Regions from separate parts of the Exiguobacterium sp. HSB13 genome, predicted to be linked through region 3. Evidence: riboswitches for the same ligand, from Rfam matches in the RefSeq annotation. Region 3 holds a riboswitch; each other region holds the start of a gene.
The links. A riboswitch is a leader RNA that binds a small molecule or an ion and turns the genes downstream of it on or off. The one in region 3 is predicted to bind S-adenosylmethionine.
Positions count from the first base shown of each region.

Region 1 (4,984 bases), on a different contig from region 3:
ACGCGAAGTCGTCGAAGATGGATTCGCTGGCGAAGAACTCGTCCAAGAATATAAGGATCGTCGTTCGAAGCGCGGCGCGCATATTACGAGCATTGCAAAGGAAACGTTCAAGCAATATCTAGCAGAACACCCGAAAGCGCCAGTCTCTTAAGGTTTTTCGACCTCGTCCGTGATGTGATCCGCTACGTTGATTCGATCAATCGTATAGTGATCCGTATATTGGATATAATTCGCACACGCGTTTTTCAAAGGTGTCCGGTAACTGAACGTCGCATCAATCGATGATAAAGCTGCCTTAATCGTATGCGAGTGACAGACGATCAAGATCCGTTTGCCCGCATGCATGCGTGTCACTTCCTGTAGCGCCTCGAACACGCGACCCTGGATGGCTTGTTCCGTTTCGAGACCTGGCACAAGTGTCGTATCGTTCGCTTGAACGGTCTCGTAAATCGCTGCGACCGGTTCACCAGAGGCGGCACCGAATTCGCGTTCGACGAGTCGCTCGTCTGTCGCCGTAATCGTCAAACCGACAGCACGCCCGATGATTTCCGCTGTCTCAACAGCACGGGACAACGGACTTGCTAATAAGATATCCCATTTTTCATTCGCTAGATAAGCGGCGCTGAGTTCCGCTTGTCTTCTTCCTGTTGCATTCAACGGTATATCTTCTCTTCCTTGAATCCGTTCGTTTAAGTTCCAATCCGTCTGACCATGCCGCACTAAACAAATTTCAGTCATGTCTCTGTCTCCCTCATTTAAGAAATATGACTGATTGTATCATGTTTTCCATTCGGAAGTTGTCGCGGTGGCAACAGTAGCACCTGACAGGTGAAACGCTCAATTCGTTCGAGCAATCGCTCGATCTTCAATGGATTTTCCGTCTGAGCAAAACTGGCAAGCGAATGGGTACCGTTCGGAAAAGAAAATAAACGGACATCAGCTCCGACATCGGCTCCTTTTTCGACGAAATGGAGTGCTTGCGAAAAGGGAACGATTGGATCTTTTTTGCCATGCAAGAGCATGATCGGTGGGGCATCCGAAGATAGGTGTGTGACCGGTGAGACGTGTGTCATCAGCTTGCGCCATTCTTCCCGTCCACCCTTATAGAACTTAATGTGGGCAATCCAAGTCTGAATGAAATTAAACAATAAAAAATTCGTCGGCGGATATAAAGCGATGACACCACTGACCAATGGCATGTGGCGTTCATCACGCTCTCCGACAAAAGCAGTTGGGGCAAGTGCCGTCGTCAACATGAGTGCGGCTCCGGCAGAGTCTCCCCATACCATCATCCGTCCTCTTAAGATACGAAGGTCCTCTGCTTCCTTGTTCAAAAAACATAACGCATCCCGTACATCCTCGAGGTTATCCGGAAAATAACTGCCCTCTTCGAACAAACGATAATCGATGCTACAGACGGCAACTCCGAGTTCAAGTAGGCGGTCGACGATTGGACTAAAGCAGAACATATCGTCCCGTTCTCCACGAACGAATGCACCACCGTGTGCGTAGATGGCAATTGGAAATGGTCCTTCCCCCAGCGGATAATAGAGATCGAGCTGTAAGGTGCGGTCCCCCACCTGTTTATAGATGAGTGTCCGCGGTGCAAGTTGTTTTTCTGTGAGTGGCAAGGCGGGTTCGGTCCACCGAAGTAATGCACCGTAATTGTTCCAGATGCTCGCTCCCGCTGCTGCTGTCGTCAATAATGCAGCTCCCCCCATTAGCCATGCAGTTTCACGTTTCACTTGATCACCTCCAAAAGACGTGCCAGTTTCTTCACTTTATTATCCTTTTACCCCGTTTTAAAAGAAGTCGAACGTCTTGGTATTCGTACTTGACGCTTCATCGGTGTTCCGCTATAGTGAGAAAGTCCAAATCGGAATAGTTACGTTTTAATAATGGAGGTATCATATAATGAAAAAAATCATTCCTGCTTTAACAGTCGCCTTCGCGAGTGCAAGTGTCCTCGCGGCTTGCGGATCAAATACCGATTCATCGACTTCAGATAGCAAACAGACAGAAGTCTACGCATCAACGTTTGCGACGGCTGCTATCGCCCGCGAAATTGGTGGCGATCAAGTCAATGTCAAAATGATTGTCCCACCTGGAGCGGATCCCCATTCTTACGAACCAACATCAAAACAACTCACTGAGATTGCTAAAGGAGACTTGTTCCTTTTAACGGGTACGACGCTTGAGCCGTATTCGAAAAAAATTCAAGAGAGCCTAAAGGGTACAGACGTCCGCTTCATTGAGACGAGTAAAGATGTCAACTTACTAGAATCGGATGCTACACTTCATGCACATGAAGAAGAGGGGCATACAGAAGACGAACATGCCCACGAAGAAGAAGGGCACGATGATCATGCAACGGATGAACATGCGCATGAAGAAGAGGGTCATGACCATGGAAAATACGATCCACACGTCTGGCTCGATCCTGTCAACGCGAAAGCAATGGCACGCTCGATTACAACTGCCTTATCAAAAGAAGTACCAAAAGACAAAGCAACATTCGAGAAAAACTTAAAAACGTTCGATCAGCAAGCAGATGAATTGGACGAACAATTCAAACAAGCGGTTGCTGACGGATCAAAAAAAGAACTTCTCGTCACACATGCCGCATACGGTTACCTCGCAGAACGATATGGTTTCACGCAACTACCGATTGCGGGAATCTCTCCTTCCGATGAACCGTCACAAAAGCAACTGGCTGCTTTAGTGAAAGAAGCACGGATGCATGATTTGAAATACGTCGCGTTCGAAGAGACGGTCTCACCTAAGGTCGCACGTGTCATCCAAAAAGAAATCGGAGCTGAATCCGTGACGATTCATAACCTAGAGTCGGTCACGAAAGCACAACAAAACAGTTCTTATTTCAAGTTGATGGAAGAAAACGTCCAAACATTGAAACAAGCACTTCAGTAAAGTACAGTTGACACGCGTTACTCAATACGGTACGGTAAGAAACGTGTTTTACAACAATTGAATGACTTCTTTTTATCGCGAGAAACGGAGGGACTGGCCCAATGATGTTTCGGCAGCGGACGATTTGATTCGTACTGTGCCAAATCCAGCAAGCGAAAGCTTGAGAGATAAGAAGAGCGTCTTTATTTCATAAAGACCTCCTTCTTTCTTGCGAAGGGGTCTTTTTTTGTATCTTTGAGAAACGAGGTGTCAACAATGAATGAAACGATCACGCCTAACAAATGGGCACTGCTTCCCCTCGTCGTATTCCTGGTCCTCTTCATCGGAGCCGGGATCTTCTATGGCGACTTTTACAAATTCCCGATCCTCATCGCTGCATTGATCGCTTTGATCTTTGCTGCAATCACGACGAAAGGATCCATCAATCAAACGGTTGAACGAATTGCAACGGGTGCCGGAAATCCCGATATCATGATCATGGTCTTCATCTTCTTATTAGCCGGTACGTTTTCTGGAACGGCAGAAGCAATCGGTGCCATCGATGCGACCGTCAATGCTGCTTTGACGTTCCTCCCTCCATCACTCCTGATGAGTGGTCTGTTCGTCATTGCCGCCTTCATCTCGATGGCAATGGGAACATCGACTGGAACGATTGCTGCACTCGCGCCGATCGCCTTCGGTATTCATGAAGCGACAGGCATCAACGTTGCGATAGCAGCGGCTGCTGTCGTTGGTGGATCGATGTTCGGCGATAACTTGTCGTTCATCTCGGATACGACGATTGCTGCCGTCCGGACCCAAAAAACGAACATGCGTGATAAATTCCGGACGAACTTCATGATCGTCCTACCGGCTGCTATTTTGACGGTCATCTTGCTCGCATTCGTGTCTGGTTCTGGTGACGTCGTCGAAGCAAAAGCATTTGAGTTCTATAAGTTGATTCCATACCTTGCTGTCATCGTCCTTGCACTATTTGGCGTCAATGTCATCCTTGTCCTTATTGGTGGTACTTTGCTAACCGGTATCATCGGTATGATCGATGGTAGTTTCGGCTTGAGTGGCTTCGTCCTCTCGATGTCTGAAGGAATGATGGGCATGGCGGAGATCTCCATTTTGACGCTCCTCATGGGTGGTCTCGTCAGCTTGATTACGTTCAACGGTGGAATCGCCTTCTTAAAAGAGACGCTGACACGCAAGATTTCACAGCGTCGCGGTGCCGAATTCAGTATGGCGGCACTCGTCAGTGCGACGAATCTTGCGACAGCAAACAATACGATCTCGATTCTCGTCGCTGGACCACTGGCAGCTGAAATCGCCGATACGTATGAAGTCGATCGCAAGAAATCAGCGAGTATTCTTGATATCTTCTCTTGTGGGATTCAAGGCATCATTCCGTATGGAGCACAACTATTGATTGCAGCAGAATTGACGAAAACGGCTTCTCCTGAACTGATTCCGTATCTGTTCTATCCATTCCTCCTCTTCGTCTGTGGATCAATCGCCATTTTCTTCGGCTTGCCACGCATGAAGAAGACAGCGACGAAGCAAGAAAAAATTTCTTCGTAACCATAAAACAGGTCCAATCGCGTCGACGATTGGACCTGTTTTATTATTTTTTCTGCTTCGCTTGTCGTTCTAAGATTAAATAAGCAATTGCCGGAAGCGGGAATTGAACAAGTCCAGCGCCTCCCCAAACCCATGGATTACGTCCTGATTTTCGCGCACTAAGAAATAGACCCACTGCCTGCGTTACTAACAAGGCGCCAATACTAAGCCAAGTACATTTGGATAACTTTTTATTCTTTTGAGCCATCTTTTCTCCCCCTCTTTTAACACACGATTAAATCTCATGGTTCTTTTCTATTTTACCGTATTTTATTCCTCCATGAGCATGGAAACGGACGTCTTCGTTCGTTCATGCTAAACTAAACGAGCAAATCTAAACTACGTTTTATGAGGAGGAGTAACACATGCAATACGCAAAACTTTCAAACGGTATTACGATTCCCCAAATCGGATTCGGTGTCTGGCAAGTAGACGAAGAAACAGAAGCACC
Region 1 covers NZ_JBUZOM010000003.1:12,787-17,770, forward strand. The annotation lists gene ACZGCQ_RS13650 (YwpF family protein) at 1-151, shown strand, start outside; gene ACZGCQ_RS13655 (histidine phosphatase family protein) at 148-738, opposite strand; gene ACZGCQ_RS13660 (alpha/beta hydrolase) at 756-1,745, opposite strand; gene ACZGCQ_RS13665 (metal ABC transporter solute-binding protein, Zn/Mn family) at 1,915-2,928, shown strand; SAM riboswitch class I at 2,998-3,102, shown strand; gene ACZGCQ_RS13670 (Na+/H+ antiporter NhaC family protein) at 3,184-4,494, shown strand; gene ACZGCQ_RS13675 (hypothetical protein) at 4,538-4,741, opposite strand; gene ACZGCQ_RS13680 (aldo/keto reductase) at 4,899-4,984, shown strand, end outside.
Region 1: it holds a riboswitch for S-adenosylmethionine, as region 3 does, so the genes downstream of both, ACZGCQ_RS13670 (Na+/H+ antiporter NhaC family protein) here and ACZGCQ_RS09400 (methionine ABC transporter ATP-binding protein) in region 3, are expected to answer to the same signal.

Region 2 (4,984 bases), 210 kb from region 3:
GCAATATCATAACCGTTATCGACGTCCGGCGAACGATAACATGGATTCAACCAGACGACATCGACACCTAGTGAAGCGATGTAATCAAGCTTGTCGATGACACCTCGCAAATCACCAATCCCATCCCCGTTCGAATCTTTAAAGCTACGCCAGTAGACTTGATAGACGACTGCCTCTTTCCAGTTAGCTCGCTTCATCTCCTCACTCCTCTCCCTACTCTTTATTCCCGCTCCACTTATCTGTACCTGTTTATCCGACAATTTTTTTGAATTTCGAAAAAGTTCTTTTCTTTTGACTGAATATTCGTTATCCTTGACGACAATACCACGAAGGAGGCATTCATCCATGAAACATTTCGCTCCATCCATCGCCATTGATCGGCTTCCTGCTCCCGTTTTCGCTGAGCTCGCAAACCGAATCGGTGCTGTAAAAGCTGCCGGACACGATGTCATCACACTTGGTCAAGGAACACCCGATCAAACGACGCCCGTACATATTCTCGATGCGTTAAAACAAGCCATCGACGAGCCAACGAACCTTCAATATCCACCGTTTCGTGGCCATGATTTTCTAAAACAAGCCGTCGCCAGCTTTTATGCGACTGAATTCGGCGTCACGATCGATCCGGCAACGGAAGTCGCGATTCTCCTCGGTAGTAAAGCCGGAATCGTCGCCTTACCGCAGACGATCGTCAACCCTGGAGAAGGGGTCATCGTCCCCGATCCAGGATACCCGGATTACCTGTCTGGCGCCGCACTTGCTGGCGCATTCCCGATTACGCTTCCGTTGCTCGAGAAAAACGGTTTCTTACCCGATTACGACTTACTTGATACGACGGATGTCGAGCGTGCCCGGATGTTGTTCCTCAACTACCCGAGTAATCCGACAGGCGCTACGGCGACGGCAGAAGCCTTCGAACAGACCGTTGCTTTCGCTGATGCTCATGATATCTGTGTCGTCCATGACTTAGCATACGGTGGCATCAGTTTCGATGGTCCGACGCGAAGCTTCCTGCAAACGGAAGGTGCAAAAGACGTCGGGATCGAGCTATTCTCACTCTCAAAACGCTTCAACATGTCAGGCTTCCGGATTGCCTTCGCCATCGGAAATCCGTCCGTCATCTCAAGCATCGAGACGTATCAGGAACATCTTTACGTCAGTGCCTTCACACCGATTCAACACGCTGCGACCGTCGCTCTGACGAGTGACCAGACATGTGTCCGTGAGTTAAGTAGCTTGTATGAAACACGACGTGATGCATTGTTCGCAAAACTTGATGCGATCGGTTGGAGTGGACCACGTCCGGGCGGTTCCTTCTTCGTCTGGCTTCCTGTTCCTGAAGGTTACACGTCGCAAAGCTTCACCGATCACCTGCTTGACGAAGCACACGTCGCCGTGACCCCTGGATCATTCTTCGGCGAATACGGTGAAGGCTATGTCCGGATCAGCTTGATTGCTGACGTCGAACGATTGGAAGAAGCCGTCAATCGAATCGGAACGCTTAACCTGTTCCGGACACCTGTTGCGGAATAATTCTGAAAAAACATTTGACAGATGGGAATCATTTCCGTTAAAGTAAATCCCAACAGCATAACTACTTATCGAGAGCGACCGAGGGATTAGGCCCAACGACGTCCGGCAACCACCTATCAGGAACGGTGCCACATCCTACAGAATGATTTTCATTCTGAGAGATAAGTTACGAAATCTTACACTTTCGTCGCTTTTTTCTGGTTGCTCTGCTACTAGGAAAAAGCGACTTTTTTTTGTATGAGGAGATGAGCGGATGATTGAATTCAAACACATTACAAAACGGTTCGTTCGAGACCGGACCCCGATTTTTGCATTACGGGATGTCGATTTGACGATCCAAAAAGGAGAAATCTTCGGGATCATCGGTGAGTCCGGTGCCGGTAAAAGTACATTGCTTCGCCTGATCAACGGGCTCGAGCACCCGACACAAGGAACCGTCAAGGTCGACGGTGTCTCGCTCGGCGGGATGTCAAAAGCAGATTTGCGTCAACTTCGCTTACGGACAGGAATGATCTTTCAGCATTTCCAATTGATCCAGTCGCGCAATGTTGCGGATAACATCGCTTTTGCACTCAAGGCTGCTGGCGTCAAACGAGCAGATTTCCCGGAGCGCATTCGCGAACTCGTCTCGCTCGTCGGACTTGAAGGATTTGAGACGAACTTCCCGAGTCAATTAAGCGGTGGGCAGAAACAGCGCGTCGGGATTGCCCGGGCACTCGCAAACAATCCGACCGTCTTGTTATGTGATGAAGCGACATCAGCTCTTGACCCGGTCACGACGCTTCAGATTCTTGATTTGTTAAAAGATTTGAATGAACGACTCGGATTGACGATCGTCCTCATCACGCATGAGATTGATGTCGTCAAACAGATTTGTCATCGTGTCGCCGTCATGTCGCAAGGGGAAGTCGTCGAAGTCGCCTCTACCTATGACTTGTTCAGCCAAGCCAAACATCCGGTGACGCAACATTATGTCGACACGGCGTTACAAATCGAGCTACCGGAACGCATCTTACAAGCGACACCGGGAAAAATCATCCGCTTGCAGTTCACAGGCGAGAAGACCGGCGAGAGCACGTTATCAGAAGCAATCCGCCGTTACGATATCTCGGTCAGCATCTTGCACGGCAAGGTCGACTACATTCAAGACGTCGCCTTCGGTGTCCTGATTGTCAGCTTGACGGGATCCTCCGATCAAATCGCACCTGCCCTCGACTGGCTCGCGACGGAACTTCACGCACTCGAGGTGATTCAGGATGTGGCTTGATCGTATTCAAACGATGTTACCTGAGCTCTTGAAGGCACTCGGCGAGACAGCATGGATGGTCGGAATTTCACTCGCCTTCGCATTGGTCGTCGGGATTCCGCTCGGGATTCTCTTGTTCGTCACCGACCGCGGATTATTTTTTCAAAACCTTGCCGTCCGACGTGTTCTTGATTTCGTCGTCAACATCGTCCGGTCGCTACCGTTCATCATCTTGCTAGTTGCCCTCATTCCGTTAACGAAGTTCTTGCTCGACAATACGATTGGTCCGACGGCAGCATCCGTCAGCCTCAGTGTCGCAGCGATTCCGTTTCTCGCGCGACTCGTCGAAACATCACTACGTGAGATTCCGCCCGGTTTGATTGAAGCAGCGGAAGCGTGCGGGGCGAAACCATTACGAATCATCGTCAGCGTCCTTTTACCGGAAGCACTTCCCGGCATCATTCAAGGCATCACATTAACGACGATCAGTCTGATCGGCTTCTCGGCGATGGCTGGTATCGTCGGCGGCGGTGGTGTTGGTGACCTCGCGATCCGTTTCGGTTACTATCGCTACGATAATCTCATCATGATCGTGACGATCGTCGTGCTCATCGTTATCGTTCAAAGTATTCAAGCACTTGGCAATCAACTGGCGCGAAAAACAGATAAACGCTAATCATACATACAAAGGGAGAGTGGAATCATGAAAAAACGATATGCCTTTTTAGCAACAGCCTTACTCGGTGCAGGAGTCCTCGCGGGATGTGGAGACAGCAGTGCTGATGAAAAAGACAAGACGATCAAGATTGGTGCGACGAGTGGTCCGTATAGCGACATGGTCAAACAAGCGATCCAGCCACAACTCGAAAAGAAAGGCTATAAAGTCGAAATCGTCGAGTTCAGCGATTACATCCAACCGAACATCGCCCTCGGTAGCGGAAACATCGACGCCAACTTGTTCCAACACTCGATCTATCTCAAGACGTTTTCTAAAGAAAAGAACCTCGATTTAAAAGGACTCATCACGGTCCCGACAGCACCGATGGGACTATACAGCAAGACAGCGAAGACACTCGACGACGTCAAGACCGGTGCTGAAGTCGCGACGCCGAATGATCCGACGAACCAAGCACGAGCACTGAACCTCTTGGCAGAACAAGGCTGGATTGAACTTAAGCCGGATGTCGATCCACTGACCGTTTCCGAGAAAGATATCGTCAAGAATCCGAAGAAACTCGTCATCAAACCACTCGAAGCGGCTCAATTGCCACGTGCTGTCGAAAGTGTCGATATCTCAGCTGTTCCAGGGAACTTCGCGCTTGCTGCGAAATTCGACTTACTCGATGCGTTAGCGCTTGAGACGATGGACGAACAATACCGTAACCTCGTCGCTGTCCAAACGAAAGATGCGGACAAACAAGTCGCAAAAGACTTAAAAGCAGCCGTCGAATCGGACGCCTTCAATACAGTCATCGAAAAATCATTTAAAGGCTTCAGCAAGCCTGAATGGGCAAATTGATTCAAAAAACGACCGACATTCAATGAGATTACCTCTCCTTGAATGTCGGTCGTTTTGTGTTAAAACCGATACCACATCTGTTCTTCATCATGATACATATCATCGATTTTCAGCGCCCGTGGTTCAATCGCGTATGATTCAAAACCAAGTGAGCGATATAACGCTTTAGCAGCTTCATTCGTCCGGACGACCGAGAGATGGACTTGCTCAATCACAGGACGCTGCTTTAATGTACGACGTAATGCCTCTTGTACGAGTTGTCGTCCGACCTGTTGCTTTCGAGTGCGTGGCGTGACGTACATCGCAAATAGATTCGCCCGATGTTTCATCTTCACTGGCTCTAAACAGACGATGGTGACGACACCGACGAGTTCTCCTTCATGAAACGCACCGAACGTCGATACCTGTTCACTTTTGAGACGCGTTGCGTACTGTTCGACCGGTCGATCTTTTTCTGCTTCATAATCAGAACCGAATGCTTCCGGATGATTCTGCAACGCCTCTAATCGTAACGCCTTATACAGTACTGCATCTTCTGCCGTCAATTGACGTATTTCCAACTGTTCCACCTCCTACCTGTATTATAGAATGAACTAATTCATAAAAAAGAGGACGACATCGAGCGATATCGTCCTCCATTCTTCTATTAAGGTGTTCGGAAATTAATCGTGAAGTACGGTGAATCA
Region 2 covers NZ_JBUZOM010000001.1:1,979,752-1,984,735, forward strand. The annotation lists gene ACZGCQ_RS10445 (glycoside hydrolase family 13 protein) at 1-197, opposite strand, end outside; gene ACZGCQ_RS10450 (aminotransferase class I/II-fold pyridoxal phosphate-dependent enzyme) at 346-1,533, shown strand; SAM riboswitch class I at 1,596-1,701, shown strand; gene ACZGCQ_RS10455 (methionine ABC transporter ATP-binding protein) at 1,787-2,800, shown strand; gene ACZGCQ_RS10460 (methionine ABC transporter permease) at 2,790-3,455, shown strand; gene ACZGCQ_RS10465 (MetQ/NlpA family ABC transporter substrate-binding protein) at 3,483-4,298, shown strand; gene ACZGCQ_RS10470 (GNAT family N-acetyltransferase) at 4,358-4,858, opposite strand; gene ACZGCQ_RS10475 (CAP domain-containing protein) at 4,945-4,984, opposite strand, start outside.
Region 2: it holds a riboswitch for S-adenosylmethionine, as region 3 does, so the genes downstream of both, ACZGCQ_RS10455 (methionine ABC transporter ATP-binding protein) here and ACZGCQ_RS09400 (methionine ABC transporter ATP-binding protein) in region 3, are expected to answer to the same signal.

Region 3 (4,984 bases):
GAAGGCCATGTCCCCAAGTCCACCTCCGCCGACTACTCCGGCCATTGCCGTATAACCGACAAGTGAGACGAGTGTGACCGTGATTCCCGAAACGATGGCAGGCAACGCTTCCGGGATTAAGACTTTATAGATGATCTGGAACTTCGTCGCACCCATCGATTCAGCTGCCTCGATGACACCTTTATCGACTTCGCGTAACGCGAGTTCAACCATCCGACCGTAGAACGGTGCAGCACCGAAGATCAGTGCTGGTAGTGCTGCCGTTGGTCCGAGGAACGAACCGACGATTGCTGTCGTGAATGGAATCAATAAGATCAGTAAGATGATGAACGGAATCGAACGGAAAACGTTGACGACCAAGCTCAAGATTGAATAAAACGCCCGATTCTTGAATAATAACTCTTCGTTTGTTGCATACAATAATAGACCAATGATCAAACCGAGAACGAATGTCGAAACCCCAGCGATTGCCGTCATATAGACGGTACTGCCTGTCGCTTCCCACACCATGTCCCAGTCTAGGTTGTCAAAGAATGAAATCATCGGTGATCCACCTCCACTTCAACATCACTGGCTTGAAGCTTCGTGATGACCGCTTGTGTTGCTTCTGTTTCCCCAATCAACTGAATGAACAGTGTACCGAGTGCCCCTTCCTGTGATTGACCGACGTTTCCGCCGATGATGTTGAACAGGACCGGCGAATCCTTCATGACTTCCGCGAGGATCGGGCTTTCCGCCGTCGATCCGACGAACGTCAACTGAACGATCTTTCCGGTTGGGTACCGTTCGCGTAGTTTCGCGAACGTCAACTCGTTTTCAGACGGCGACGTCAATTGTTTGACGAACTCCTTCGTCATCGCTTGCTTCGGATGACGGAAGACTTCTGCGACCGGTCCTTGCTCGACGATTTTACCGGCTTCCATGACGGCGACCCGGTGACAGATTTTTTGAATGACGTGCATCTCGTGTGTGATCAAGACGATCGTCAGTTTCAGTTTTTCATTGATGTCGACGAGTAACTCAAGGATTGAATCCGTCGTCTTCGGATCGAGTGCACTGGTTGCCTCGTCACATAAGAGAACGTCCGGGTTCGATGCCAGTGCCCGAGCGATACCGACACGTTGTTTTTGACCACCCGATAATTGTGACGGATAGGCTTTTTCGCGTCCGTCCAAACCAACGAGTTGGATCAGTTCCGCTACCCGTTCCTTGCGGTGTGCTTTCGGGAAGCCACCGAGCTCGAGTGGGAACATGATGTTCTCTTCAACCGTCCGTGACCAAAGTAAGTTGAAGTGCTGGAAAACCATCGAGACATTCTTGCGGACGCCTCGTAATTCTTTTGGTTTGAGTGATGTCATTTCGACACCATCGATTTGGATCGAACCACTCGTTGGTGCCTCGAGCATATTCAGCAATCGGATCAAGGTCGATTTCCCTGCTCCGGAATAACCGATTATTCCAAAAATTTCACCGCGCTCGATTGTCAAATCAACATTCGCAACGGCTTCGACCGCTCCGCGCTTTGAGCGATAAATCTTTCCTACGTCTTGTAAACGAATCACAACTGTCCCTCCTAAATAAAAAAGTGCGCGCGTTTTAGAGCAAACGCGCGCACTTTTCAGTACACAAAACCATTTGCTCTCATCTCCCAGACTTTTGTCTGCTGGAATTAGCACCACTTCGGATTAGATCCGCGGTTGCCGGGTTTCATCGGGCCAGTCCCTCCACCACTCTCGATAAGAGTTTCGGTATTAAGTTTGTAGAATATATTCTGAATATTAGCAGGGGTTATTTTTGTTGTCAAACAGTTTTTTCAGAAACTTTTTCGAGGAACGTGAAAGCACGTGTTAAGTCTTCTTTCAAATCTTCCGCATCCTCAAGTCCAACTGAAATCCGGACGAGACCGTCCGTGATACCGAGTTCTGCCCGACGTTCTGCTGGGATCGACGCGTGCGTCATCCGTGCCGGAACCGAAATCAGACTCTCAACGGCACCAAGACTCTCAGCAAGTGTGAAGAAATGTGTCGCCTCGACAAGTTTTTCTGCGTTCGCTGCTGAACCGACATCAAAGCTGATCATCCCACCAAATCCAGTCGCTTGTTTCGCTTGGATGTCGTGACCAGGATGCGATGCAAGTCCTGGGTAGAAGATGTTCGAGACAATGTCTTGCGCTTGTAAGAACGCGACGAGATCATGTGCTGTCTCTTCGATTGCATCCATCCGGATACCGAGCGTACGAAGACCACGGACGAGCAAGAAGCTGTCTTGCGGTCCAAGCACGCCGCCTGTCGAGTTTTGGATGAAGTGCAACTCTTCGCCGAGCTCATCATCTTTAACGACGACAAGTCCAGCGACGACGTCCGAATGTCCGCCGATGTATTTCGTCGCACTGTGCAAGACGATGTCTGCACCGAGTGCGAGTGGTTGTTGATGATAAGGTGTCGCGAACGTGTTGTCGACGACAAGTTTAAGATCGTGACGTTTGGCGATCGTTGCGATTGCTTCAATGTCCGTTACTTTCAACAACGGGTTCGTCGGTGTTTCGACGTAGACGATCTTCGTGTTGTCTTGGATCGCTGCTTCCGTTGCCGCAAGGTCCGTCGTATCGACGAATGTCACTTGGATATTGAACTTCGGTAAGACGCGTTGCATCAAGCGGAACGTACCACCGTAGACGTCATCTGTCATGACGATGTGGTCGCCAGACTCAAGCAAGTGGAAGACGGCATGGATTGCTGCCATCCCAGAACCGAAGGCAAAACCACGTGCGCCGCCTTCAAGATCTGCAATCAATCGTTCGATGCTCGTCCGTGTCGGGTTCGCTGTCCGTGAGTATTCATATCCGTCCTTGAGTTGACCGATTTTATCCTGCTTGTATGTGCTTGTTTGATAGATTGGTGGTGTGACGGCTCCTGTTGCCCGGTCGACACCTGTTCCTCCATGAATCAATGCTGTCTTCTTACGCATGAGTTTCGTCCACCTTTTCAAAGATTTGTTGGCTTAAATAGCGTTCGGCACTGTCTGCGAAGACGGTGACGATCGTACTGCCGGGGTGACGCTTTGCGATATCAAGCGCAGCAACGAGCGCTGCACCTGCTGAACTACCAACGAGTAATCCTTCACGAGCGGCAAGTGTATGGACCGCATTAAACGCATCGCGGTCAGAAATCGTATGAATCTCGTCAACGAGCTCACGTGGCACGAGACTTGGCCATTTTGCTGTTCCAATGCCTTCTGTCTTATGCGGACCGGCTGGACCACCATTTAAGACGGAGCCTTCCGGTTCGACGATCGCTGCTTTTGTACCGAGACGTTGTTTTAAGAAGTCCGCTGTTCCGGCGAACGTACCACCTGAACCACAACCGGCAACGAACCAGTCGATGTGCGACAAGTCCGCAATCAGCTCAGGACCGAGTGTCCGCTGATACGTGACTGGATTCTCTTCGTTTTCGAATTGTAACGGAACGTAACTGTTCGGAATTTCCTGACCGAGTTCTTTAGCCCGGTCGATAGCCCCTTGCATATCGAGTTCAGTCGGCGTGTTGACGACGGTTGCGCCGAGTGCCCGCATCAACGTCTGTTTTTCTTGACTGAATTTTTCCGGAACGACACAGATGACTTGAAGATCATATTTTTTAGCGGCGAGCGCCAAGCCGATGCCGGTATTCCCGGCTGTCGGCTCGATGATCGTACCGCCTGGTGTCACATGTCCGTTTTCGATTGCTGCATCAACGAGTTGAATGCCAAGGCGGTCTTTGACGCTGCCCCCAGGGTTCATCCATTCGAGCTTCGCCAAAATGCGCGTACCAGCAGGCAAATCGAATGAAGTGATCTCGTAGAGTGGTGTGTTTCCGACGAGGTCGCGGACGTTGTTCGCGATCATCCGAAGACGATGTCCCATTCATCACGACCGGCAAGCATTTTCTCGGCATAGTGCTTCGCTCCTTTGAGGTCATGTGCGCTCGCAAATCCACATTGGACTTCGTTTTGCGCTGGAATCTCTTCTGCTGCAAGGACGTCATTCAATGTCTTCTCAACGAGTTCGCTCATTTTTTCGACCGAGTCGAAATTCATCATCGCCATGTAGAAACCTGTTTGGCATCCCATCGGCGAGACATCGATGACATCATCCGAGTAGTTGCGGATGTTTTCAGCAAGTAAGTGCTCGAGTGTGTGCATCGCACGCATCGGCATTTGTTCAACGTTTGGTTGCGTGAAACGGATATCGTATTTGACGACTTGGTCGACTTTACCTTCTTTATAACCCGCGACGCGGATATAAGGTGCTTTGACTTTCGTATGATCCAGGTTAAAGCTTTCGACGTTCATTTTTTGAAGTGCCATGATTTATTCCCCCATTTTCTTGGCTTCTACGAGCCAGACGAAGTGATTGTATTGTGTGAAGTTAACAGTGAATCCCCGTGCTGTAAACAATTCTTCCATGACTGGAATCAACGGATAAAACTCGCGTTCGAGATCGTCTGCTAATGCATCAAACCCTTGAGCACGTGCTTCGCGGATCGTTTGCAGGCGTGCCTCTTCTGAGACGAACATCGTATCCGCATAGACGATTTTTCCGTCTGCCGGTAAATGTGACGCCATCAGCTCGATTGCTTCTCCCTTTTCCTCATCCGTTAGATGATGAAACGCATACGTCGAAACGAAACTGCTTACTTCGTTCGCTTCGAACGAGAGGAAGTGACCGTCTTGCACAGCAAGCGTTGGAATCTTTTCCGTCAGGATTGCCCGCATCTCCGGACTTGGTTCGACGGCGAGTACGGCGTCGTGACGTGCCAGAAGACGTTGTGTCAGGTTCCCTGTGCCTGCTCCGAATTCAATGACCGGCGACTGCGCTTTATCCGCTACTGTATCCAAAATCTCATCGTATCGACGAAAGACCTCTTTATACTCTGGATCATGTCCAGTTACTGTCTCGTCATACGTCGATGCCCATTCTGTGAAAACATCCATAAAACGTACTGTC
Region 3 covers NZ_JBUZOM010000001.1:1,770,556-1,775,539, forward strand. The annotation lists gene ACZGCQ_RS09395 (methionine ABC transporter permease) at 1-543, opposite strand, end outside; gene ACZGCQ_RS09400 (methionine ABC transporter ATP-binding protein) at 540-1,562, opposite strand; SAM riboswitch class I at 1,639-1,743, opposite strand; gene ACZGCQ_RS09405 (bifunctional cystathionine gamma-lyase/homocysteine desulfhydrase) at 1,801-2,967, opposite strand; gene ACZGCQ_RS09410 (PLP-dependent cysteine synthase family protein) at 2,960-3,883, opposite strand; gene ACZGCQ_RS09415 (S-ribosylhomocysteine lyase) at 3,880-4,344, opposite strand; gene ACZGCQ_RS09420 (class I SAM-dependent methyltransferase) at 4,348-4,984, opposite strand, start outside.

Region 4 (4,984 bases), on a different contig from region 3:
TTCGCTCAGCAATCGGTCCGATTCGGGAAGAAGCTGTCGGGCGTCAAATGATCCTAGACGTCATGGCGGAAGCGAAACAGGCGATGGAAGAACAAGGCGCAGTCTTTAATGACGATGTAGAAGCGGTGCTGTTGAAACAGATGCATGGAATGGAAGACACGATGAAATCGTCGATGTTACGGGACATGGAAAAGGGTCAGCCAGTCGAAGTGGAACATTTTTTCAGTGTGTTATTGAAGCCTTCTACGACTGATCAGATGAATGCCTTGAAATTAGTCGAAGCGAATCTGCGCATGTATCTCAAAACGATTAAATAGTTACATTTTTCTATTTTAGAAAAATTATGGAGTAATGCAAATGTTTCGTTTTGATGACGAAAGACCTGTTTCCCTTAGGAATCGTTGACTTCCGAAATAAAATTCATCTATTCTTAATGAGATTGAAAAAAACTGATAATATATTTTTCCGTATTTTTTTCTTGCGAGGACGAATAAAGCAGACGAGAGGGGAAGTTTATCCATTATGAAACGTATTATTATTCGTGCAGGTATGACACCATTCGAACAGTTCGATGCTCCTTATTTGATGAAACATAATTCCATTGGAGGAAACGTTGGAAATCTTATCTATCAATACAGTATCTTTCGGACGTTAATGACAGAAGGTACGACGATTACACCTGACTATTACTATTACGACGAAGAACGGGCAGACGAAATCAATGCCAACTTTGATCTTTATGTCATTCCGTTAGCGGACGCATTCCGAAAAGAATTCGTACCGACGTTACGGAAATATACACGTCTCATCAAAAAATTAAAGATTCCAGTCGTCGTCATCGGTGTAGGATTACGTGCACCGTTTGAACCAGACTTAGATGGTGGATTCCCATTCGATGAAGATGTTAAAGCATTCGTCAGTGCCGTTCTCGAGCGCTCAAGCATGCTTGGTCTTCGCGGAGAGATCACATCGAAATACTTAACACGTCTTGGTTTCCGCGAAGGGATCGATCATCGTGTCATTGGATGTCCTTCGATGTACGCGTTTGGTCGCGACTTGCACATCCGTGAAACGAACATTACACCTGAGTCGATGATTACGGTCAACTCGTCACGTTTGGCTCCACAAAACGTTCTTGATTTCATTACACGCGGAATGGAAGAATACCCGAATCATTACTTCATTCCCCAATGGATGAAGGAACTGAAGTTGACGTACACAGGAACGCACCCGATCGCAGATCTTTCAGTGACGAACTATCCGGTGAAGATGTCGGATCCTACTTACATGAATGATCGGGTCCGTTTCTTCTTGAACGCACAGACATGGTTCGATTTCATCGGACAAGCAGACCTTAGTTTTGGTGCGCGCTTGCACGGAAACATCACGGCGACGCTTGCGGGTACGCCGAGCATCCTCATTCCAAAAGATGCACGGATGCGCGAATTGACGGATTACCATCAGTTGACGCATATTTGGGCGAACGATATCAAAGCAGATACACAATTATCTGACGTCGTAGCCAATGCTGACTTCCAAAGCCCAGTACGTGTTCAAGCGCGTAACTTCGACAATTTCGTCGACTTCTTGAACGTCAACGATCTTGAGCATATCTATCAAGAGACGAACTATCCTGAAAATGTACCGTTTGACCGTCAAATGGCGCAAACCGAGTTGCTCCCACCGGTTCAACCGATTTCTGGCGTAAGTCTTGAAGAAGCAGTCGCCCGTTTCGAACGGTTCTTCCCGGAACAAGAGAAGAAGATTGCGGATGCGCAAAAACAAACAAAAGCACAATTAGCTGAAAAAGATAAAAAAATCAAAGCATTGCAGAAACAAACAGGAACGGCTCAAAAGGATCAAGAGATTGCGGCGCTCAAAGCGCAACTGGCTGCCCAAACGAAGAAAATGAAACATCAGCAAGGGACATTGAACCGGAAAGCGGTTCGTGCAGCCTTGAAAACAGCGGATTTATTCGCTAAAAAATAAGACCTCCAAACATTCCGGATCAATACGATGCGGAATGTTTTTTGGATAGTAGTATTCTGAATTGTGTTGACAATTCGAAAAAGACTTGATAGGGTTAGGAACAATTACATACTTATCCAGAGAGGTGGAGGGACTGGCCCTATGAAACCTCAGCAACAGGTCGAAAGATACTGTGCTAATTCCTGCGGGTGCTGCACCCGATCGATAAGATTTCCGAATTGTCGACCGACGCATCCGTGAGGATGCGTTTTTTATTTGAAATAGGTGGAATGAGGAGGAAACGAATTCATGAAAACGAGTGGGGCTTTTCGACGCAAGATGGAATCACGTCATCTGATTATGCTGTCGTTAGGTGGTGTCATTGGAACAGGATTGTTTTTAAGTACAGGTTATACGTTAGAACAAGCAGGACGGGTCGGGACGATTTTGTCGTATTTGATTGGGGCAGTCGTCGTCTACTTAGTTATGTTAAGTCTCGGTGAACTCGCCGTACACATGCCGGAAACCGGTTCATTTCATAAATACGCAACGAAGTACATCGGACCCGGCACCGGTTATACGGTGGCCTGGCTCTACTGGCTGACGTGGACGGTCGCCCTTGGTTCAGAATTCACGGCAGCAGGCATTTTAATGCAACGTTGGTTCCCGTCGATTCCGGTTTGGATGTTCAGCGCCTTATTCGCTGCGATGATTCTTGGTATCAACGTCTTGAAGGTTCGCGTGTTCGCTGAAGTCGAGTTTTGGTTTTCAGCGATTAAGGTCGTGACGATCATTGCTTTCATTTTACTTGGTGCGGGAGCCATCGTCGGCTTCATTCCACTGCAAGATGGTAGCCCAGCCCCATTCTTTTCTTCGTTAACCGAAGGCGGGCTGTTCCCAAATGGCGCTTTCGTCATCTTCATGACGATGCTTGCCGTGAACTTTGCTTACTCGGGAACGGAACTGATCGGTGTAGCAGCAGGTGAAGCAGTCGATCCGAAACGGACGATTCCGCTTGCGATCCGGACGACGATTTTACGACTGGTTCTCTTTTTCGTCGGTACGATCATCGTGTTAGCCGTCTTATTGCCAACGGAAGGGAAAGGCGTACTCGAAAGTCCGTTCGTCGCCGTGTTTGAACGGATCGGTATTCCCTATGCAGCAGACGTGATGAACTTCGTCATTTTGACAGCGATCTTGTCGGCAGCGAACTCTGGACTTTACGCCGCCTCTCGGATGCTCTGGTCGCTTGCGAACGAACGCATGATTCCACGCTTCTTCGCCCAGGTGACGCCAAGTGGGGTGCCACTTCGAGCTGTATTGTTCAGCATGCTTGGCGGAGGACTTGCCTTGCTGTCTAGCATCTATGCAGCAGGAAGTGTCTATATCGCGCTCGTCTCGATTTCCGGTCTCGCTGTCGTCGTCGTTTGGATGAGTATCAGTGTTGCTCAGTATCGTTTCCGGAAACAATTCCTCCGTGAAGGGCATACGGTCGACGAATTGGTCTATCGCACACCACTCTTCCCATTCGTACCGATCGCCGCTTTCGTCGTTTGTTTGATTTCTCTGATTGGTATCGGATTTGATCCGACACAACGAATCGCCTTGTACTGTGGTATTCCATTCATCGTGATCTGTTATATCGTTCATGCGTTCACGAATTCTTCTCAGAAACGGAGTGTTGAAGATGTCCCGAATCAAAAATCCAGTTGATCAACGATTACAGGAAGTTCCCTTTCTTATTTTAGATGGTGCCCTTGCAACCGAACTTGAACAGAAGGGATTCGACCTGAACGACCCGCTTTGGTCAGCACGTCTCTTGATCGAAGCACCGGAACAGATCGAACACGTCCATCACGATTACTTTGAAGTAGGTGCCGATGTCGCGATCACTTCAAGCTATCAAGCAAGTATCGAAGGATTCAAGCAACGTCATATCACGACAAAGGAAGCACAGGCGCTGATTCGACAAACAGTCACCTTGGCGCAAAACGCACGCACGCGTAGCGGGAAAAGTAACGCATTGATCGCGGGATCAGTGGGTCCTTATGGTGCCTACTTAGCAGATGGTTCTGAGTATCGCGGTCATTATGGGGTGTCAGTGGATGTGCTAGAAGCCTTCCACAGACCACGGATCGAAGCGTTGATTGAAGCGGGAGCGGATCTGCTGGCATTCGAGACGATTCCGTCGCTCGAGGAAGCGGTCGTGTTGTTCCGGATTCTCGAAACGTATCCGGAAGTGTCCGCTTGGCTGACGTTTTCGCTTCAAGATGCGACGCACATTAGTGAAGGAACGGCACTTGCGACGTGCATCGAGACAATTGGACAACATCCACAGCTCGCAGCAATCGGTGCAAATTGCTTTCCGGCATCTTACGCGACTGACTTTATCCGTCACGTCAAGGCGTTGACAGACGTGCCAATCATCGTCTATCCGAACTCTGGTGAGGTCTATGATCCGGTCGCAAAAACATGGTCGGGTACGAATCAGTGTACGTCGTTCCAAACCGTCGCGAAGACATGGTATGAGGCAGGGGCACGATTGATCGGTGGTTGTTGCCGAACGTCACCTGAACACATCGCACAAATTCGTTCGGTTTGTCAGGTTACTCATACATCATGAATAATGACGAAAAAACGGACGCGAAATCGATTGATTTCGCATCCGTTTTTTTAATGGTGTGATTCCGTTATCGTTCGCGCAAGGCACGATTAAATTGTTGGAGCAGGCGTCCAAAATCTTCGGCATCATCCGATGGCCAGTCCGTCAGGAGACGTTCGATGCTCGCGAGGCGCGCTGTCCGGTAAATCGTGAGCTCTTCTTGTCCTTTATCTGTGATGTGATAGAAGAAGGCACGTCCATCTGTCGGATCTTTTACTTTTTCAACGAGTTGCTTCTGATCGAGTGCCGCAGCTTGGCGACTGACGGTCGAGACATCAAGCTGAAGTTCACGGGCAAGTGTTTTAACACCGACCTTGCCGGAATCCGCTAATTGTCGCAGTAACAGGTAGGAAG
Region 4 covers NZ_JBUZOM010000003.1:187,834-192,817, reverse strand. The annotation lists gene ACZGCQ_RS14540 (ketopantoate reductase family protein) at 1-317, shown strand, start outside; gene ACZGCQ_RS14535 (polysaccharide pyruvyl transferase family protein) at 523-1,989, shown strand; SAM riboswitch class I at 2,099-2,200, shown strand; gene ACZGCQ_RS14530 (amino acid permease) at 2,278-3,681, shown strand; gene mmuM (homocysteine S-methyltransferase) at 3,656-4,591, shown strand; gene ACZGCQ_RS14520 (MarR family winged helix-turn-helix transcriptional regulator) at 4,659-4,984, opposite strand, start outside.
Region 4: it holds a riboswitch for S-adenosylmethionine, as region 3 does, so the genes downstream of both, ACZGCQ_RS14530 (amino acid permease) here and ACZGCQ_RS09400 (methionine ABC transporter ATP-binding protein) in region 3, are expected to answer to the same signal.